2 linked regions of the Phragmitibacter flavus genome follow. The protein of the gene in region 1 interacts with the protein of each later gene in a pairwise test. Links are inferred from orthologs where the notes say so. Each region holds a gene or a part of one and is shown on either strand. Other genes may lie near its edges.

Region 1 (2,970 bases):
CATCAGCCCGTGCTGACCTGGCAACATCAAGTCCAGCACCACCACATCATATTCATTCACCGTGGCAAACTCCTCCCCTTCCTCTCCATCTGCGGCCTCATCCACCGCATGGCCAAGACGACTAAGCGCCTTGGCCACGGTGGTGCGAATTCGACGTGAATCTTCAATCAATAGCACTCGCACAATCAGTCACTCGTTAAGGTTAAGAATACGGACTAGCGGATACGGATTCGAAGCCTTAAGTGGTCTCAATCATCCGACTTGCGGCTCATCACCTCGCCGCTCTCCGAGAACACGATGGTCAAATCAGGATCATCGAACTCCACCTCATAGGACACGGTTCCGTTAGCCGACACCCGCTCCACATCTTCGATCTCGCCACCCTGGTTTCGAGCCGCTGTTTGCACCGCTGCAGGCAACGCACTGAACGCCATGTCTTCACGCGACTTCAGCAGCTTCCCATCCGCATCAATGTAAAGCTTCAGATCATCGTCATCGCCCCCCTTCCGATCAGGAAGATCCACCTCCACCTTATACATCGTGCGGCCCTCAAGTTGGACGCGATCAATGTCATCCACCTTGCCACCGCGCAGATTGTCCCGCACCGTCGCCTGCACCGCCTCAGGAGTTTGGCTCAGTTTCAAATCGTCATCATCCGCCCAGGCTGTGCCCGCAAAGGCAGCAGTCAACACGGTCAAGGACACAGCAAGAAAGGGATATTGGAATTTCGTTTTCATGGTCTTCAAGTTGGTAGTTTTTAGAGTTTTTGTTTTCGTGAATCATCATTGATCACGCCCCCAACCTCCCACACCAACATGATGAGAAGATGATGAAACCCAAAGTTTCTCAGCTTTTGTCCGCCTTCTCTCGATGCAGTTGCTCAAGCGCGTCCAGCGCATCCCCATGCAACACCGCCATCGGCTCCAACTCCCTGATCCGCCCCACCGCCTCCTCCACACTGGCCACTTCACCCGAGTGAATCAACCATGCTGCTGCCACACTCGCACTGCGCATCAAGCCCAACTGGCAATGCACATAAACCATCCCACGATCCCTCTGCTCCTCAATAAACGCCACCGCCTCTTTTAAATCCTCCACACTCGGATGCGTCAGATCAAGCCACCCCAGATTCCGATACACCACCCTCTCCCGCAACCGCACCGGCGCATTAAACTCCGCCGTCAAATCCAGCACCGCCACACAACCCGCTTTCAACAAATGCTCCGCCCTTTTGCCGTCAGGCCGACGCCCAAACCAAACATTCTCATCCACCTCCCCCGACCCCATCTCACGCTTCATCCAACGACGCTGCCAACCTTGCGTGACCAACATCATCGGCAATAACATCCACTCCGACGCCGGACTCAATGTCCCCGAACTTTTCTGCATCCAACGCGGATTCGCCGTGGCATAACTCAACCCCACCACGCCCAACGCAATCGCTGGCCACCCAAACCATAGAAACGCCCCACCCGGCAACGCCAGCAATCCAAACAGCAACCCCGCAAGACCATACCGACCCGCCAGTTGACGATGCCTCGGCGTCACCTTGCCCATCCAACCCAGCGGACCCGGCTGTGTCTCCCGATCCGGGATCAGCGCCATCACCAACCAACCCATCAAGAATCCCGTCACCACATCCATGAAATGATGCTGCCAAACCAACAAGGTCGAGACCCCAATCAAAATGAACCATATCTTCGTTACCGACCTCACCCAACCCCGTAAGTGCCGACCATAAGTCACCCAGAAAATCGACCGCAAACTGATATGCAACGATGGTGCCAAATTATAAGGCAAATCCTGCGCATGCAATAACTTGAACAACGGCACCGTCCATCCTCCATCCGGCATCGGACGATCCATTCCCAGCTGCAAAGGAAACAACAAAAAACAAATCCCCGAAGCCACAATCACCACAAACACCCGCTTCGACAACGTCCACATCTCTCTGCGCGACCGACAAAGAAAAAACGCCCCGACAAAAAACAAGTCGAGCGAATAATAAGGCACCACAAACTCCGGAACAAACGGGATCAACTTCTCCCACTCAAAATACCACGTTCCCACATCCTCCCGCTTCGACGTGATCCAGTTGCAGGTCCCATAAACAAGAAAGAACCACGCGCCCAGCAACGCCGAAGTCACCGTCGCACGCCAGAACACCCCCTTCTCTTTCGGCAACGCTTCCATATCAATATCATCACCCCACCTTCTTCGCCACCGCCACCGTGAAGATGCCAAAATCATCCGTCCACTGCGTGACCTTTTCAAATCCCGCATCACTCACCAAGGCATCCATCTCCCCCTGCGGACGACGACGCATGATCCACGGTTTGCCATCACGATTCACTAACACGCGCGCAATCATTTCCACCTGTGGATGCCACGGCTGATTCGTATAAACAAGCCATCCCCCCACCGGCACCGCCCGATTCAACCCTCGCAACGAACGCTGCAACAACTCATTGCTCGGAAACAACTCATACAACCCTGACACCACCGCCACCGCAGGCGCAGGCTGGATCTGCGCCAGCGACTCCTCATCAAACGCATCCCCTTTCTCAAAGCGAATCCGCTCCTCCAATCCCCACTCCTTCGCCGTCGACCGCCCCACCTCAAGCGCCCCCTCACTCCAATCGCGACACAACACCTGCAACCCATCCGTGCGCTCCTTCAGCACATCCATCAGATAACGTCCACCGCCACCCGCGATGTCCACCAGCGTCCTCGGCAACCCCGCTTCCGCCGTCTTCTCCAAGGCCATATCCAATCCCTTCCGCATCATGCCCCGACGTTGACGAATCCCCTTCCAACCAATCGCATCGAGATAACCTCGATCGATCAACTTACCGATCGGGCCAACTCCCTGAGCCTTGTTTTCATAAACATAATCCAGCGATTGCCCCGAATCAAAACCCACCTCCCAACCGAGTTTGATTCCCTTGCTCAGCTTGCCAAGTGTCTGCA
Region 2 (2,995 bases), on another replicon or contig:
GAGTTTGTCGAGGGAGAATTTGATGGTGGTGTTTTTGGCGGTGTTGAGCCATTTTTCGCCATGCATGTGCTCCTTCATGACAGGGTTGCCGACGGTGAGGGAGGTGGCGTCGATGACGATTTCACCCTTGGTGGCTTCAGGTTTTTCGAGGTCGATGGTCACGGTGCCGGAGACGCCGTTGGCGGTGCCGCTGATGGTTTCGAGCGGGGCATCAAGGAGGAAGGTGGCGTGATTGACGCCTTTGGCATCGGTGAAGTCGAAGGTCTGCGGGGCGGCATGGGCGAGACTGAGGGTGCTGGCGAATGCGAGGGTGGTGAGAAGGTGAAGGTGTTTCATGGTCTGATGAATGTTTTGATTGGGTTGTAGCGCGCCGAATGAACGGGCTTCCTTACGAAACGTATGGGGCTGGCGGCTGGTTTCGAATTTTCTGGTGTGGCAGGGGGTCTGAGGTTGGTGGAGGCCGCAAATATTGCTGTGGTTCAGTGTTTGACCCTGCTGGGAGCCGGACTAGACTGCGTTTTGCTTCAAACTTATTTTTCTTATGTGTGGCATCGTTGGATACATTGGCAATCGTCAGGCGAGTCCGATCCTTTTGGACGGGTTGCGCAGGCTTGAATATCGTGGATATGATTCTGCGGGGATGGCTTTGCAGAATGGCGATGGACTGAATGTATTGCGACGGGCGGGGCGGATCGAAAGTTTGCGGCAACTGGTGGCGGAGAAGGATCCGCAGGGGAAGGTGGGGATCAGTCACACGCGTTGGGCCACCCACGGGGCGGCAACCGATGAGAATGCGCACCCGCATTTGGATCAGTCGGGAAGACTGGCGCTGGTGCACAACGGGGTGATTGAGAATTATCATCCGCTGCGCGAGGCGATGAAGGCGAAGGGGCATGTGTTTACGTCGGAGACGGACACGGAGGTGTTGGTGCATTTGATCGGACAAATTTATGACGAGAGCGAGGTGGAGGATGTGGAGCGCAGGTTGGTGGATGCGATGCGTTCGGGGCTGGCACTGGTGAAGGGAACCTATGGGATTGCGGCGATTCATGCGGATGCACCGGATATTGTGGTGGGGGCGAGGTTGGGGAGTCCGCTGGTGGTGGGGCTGGGGACGGATGAGCATTTTTTAGCGAGCGATGTTTCGGCGATCGTCGCGCACACGAGGGATGTGATTTATTTGAATGACTATGACGTGGTGAAGATTTCGGCGGATGGATTTGAGGTGAGTTCCTTGGAGGGGGCGGCTGCGAAAGTGCTGGTGAGCCGGGTGGATTTTACGGAGGACGAGGCGGAGAAGGGGGATTTTGAGCATTTCATGCTGAAGGAGATTTATGAGCAGCCGCAGTCGCTGAGAAATGCGATGCGGGGGAGGCTTTCGCGTGAGGAGGCGACGGCGGTGCTGGGTGGGTTGCAGATGACGCCGCGGGAGCTGCGGCAGGTGGACCGGATTATTTTGGCGGGGTGTGGGACGGCGTATCATGCGGGGATGGTGGGAGAGTATTTGATCGAGTCGATGGCGAGGATTCCGACGGAGGTGGAGATCGCGAGTGAATTCCGGTATCGGAATGTGCCGACGGGGAAAAACACTCTGCAGCTAGTGATTTCGCAGAGTGGCGAGACGATTGATACCTTGGCGGCGTTGCGTGAGGCAAAGCGCAAGGGGATGAAGTGTCTGGGGATTGTGAACAACGTGGCGAGCACGATTGCGCGGGAGACGGACGGGGGGATTTACATTCATGCGGGTCCAGAAATCGGGGTGGCGGCGACGAAGAGTTTTACCTCACAGGTGGCGGTGATGACGTTGCTGAGTTTGATGCTGGGGCGGATTCATCATTTGAGCAGCACGGATGGGTTGGAGATGATTGAAGAATTGGAGGCGATCCCGGACAAGATCATAAGCATTTTGCAGCAGGCGGATCACATCAAGCAGATCGCGAACAAGTATGCGAATGCGGAGGGGATGTTGTTCATGGGACGGCAGATGAACTATCCGGTGGCGCTGGAGGGGGCGCTGAAGATGAAGGAGATCAGCTACATTTATGCGAGTGGGCATCCGAGTGCGGAGTTGAAGCACGGGGTGATCGCGCTGGTGAAACCAGAGTTGCCAAGTGTGTTTATCGCGCCGCATGATGCGGTGTTTGAGAAGAACATCAGCAACATTGAAGAGGTGAAGGCGCGCAAGGGCCCCGTCATCGCGGTGGCGACGGAGGGGCATCCGAACATTGAGAATGTGGCGGATGATGTGATTTATATTCCGCGTTGTCCGTCGTCGTTGAGTCCTTTGCTGACGGTGGTGCCTTTGCAATTGTTGTCCTATTACGTGGCGGTGGCGCGGGGTTGCGATGTTGATAAACCGCGCAACCTTGCGAAGAGTGTGACGGTTGAATAGGTGATGAAGCTTTCCTCCTTCCTCATCATCACGGCATTGGCTTTTGGGCTGGTGCTGGAGAGTTTGGGTGCGCAGGCGGTGCTGAAGGAGATTCCTGAGCCGGCTTCAGTTTCGGGTGGGGAAATTGGTGGGAAGCCGCCTGAGGTGGGGGAAATTGGCAATCATACTTTACCGGCGGATTTTTTAGATCGGGTGAGCCTGGAGGCAAAGGCCCGGTGGCGTTCGCTTTATCGTGAAGCGGCGGCGGCGGCTCCTCCGACGGAGAGGTTGAAGGTGGCTTTCACGCTGGGGGGACTGCTGGCGGACAGTCATCTGGCATTTCAGGCGGGTGATGCGCAGCAGTTCAAGAACATCAATCAGGACGTATTGAGGTATTGCAGTGCATTGGGATTGGCCGACAAGGTGACGCCGCTGGTGATGAGTGAGAGCAAGATGGCGGAGGGGCAGGAGTGGGTGGCGGTGAGGCCGATGCTGCATGAAAAACGGACGTTGGTGGAGAAACTTTTGGGGGAGCAGCGGGATGAGGATCAGGCGACGCTGGTGAATCTGGGGATGTGGTTCAGGCTTTTTGAGATTTCGACTGATGCGGTGATATCCGATGTG

The links.
Region 2: the proteins of FEM03_RS03535 (region 1) and glmS interact in binary tests that used the Escherichia coli proteins (3 or more experiments, as listed by UniProt). The link is inferred for Phragmitibacter flavus from one-to-one orthologs.

The regions. Positions count from the first base shown.
Region 1 is NZ_VAUV01000002.1:357,408-360,377, reverse strand. Bases 21-2,917 are described here. They hold FEM03_RS03535 (phosphatase PAP2/dual specificity phosphatase family protein), read right to left. Parts: upstream 2,194-2,917; coding sequence 847-2,193; downstream 21-846. Other genes in these bases: FEM03_RS03530 (bifunctional alpha/beta hydrolase/class I SAM-dependent methyltransferase), read right to left, coding at 2,204-2,917; FEM03_RS03540 (PepSY-like domain-containing protein), read right to left, coding at 249-737; FEM03_RS03545 (response regulator transcription factor), read right to left, coding at 21-177. In the rest of the region: more of FEM03_RS03545, read right to left, coding at 1-20; more of FEM03_RS03530, read right to left, coding at 2,918-2,970.
Region 2 is NZ_VAUV01000007.1:157,165-160,159, forward strand. The notes cover bases 45-2,966. They hold glmS (glutamine--fructose-6-phosphate transaminase (isomerizing)), read left to right. Parts: upstream 45-541; coding sequence 542-2,392; downstream 2,393-2,966. Other genes in these bases: FEM03_RS10580 (YceI family protein), read right to left, coding at 45-336; FEM03_RS10590 (hypothetical protein), read left to right, coding at 2,396-2,966. In the rest of the region: more of FEM03_RS10580, read right to left, coding at 1-44; more of FEM03_RS10590, read left to right, coding at 2,967-2,995. UniProt on the Escherichia coli protein: Catalyzes the first step in hexosamine metabolism, converting fructose-6P into glucosamine-6P using glutamine as a nitrogen source.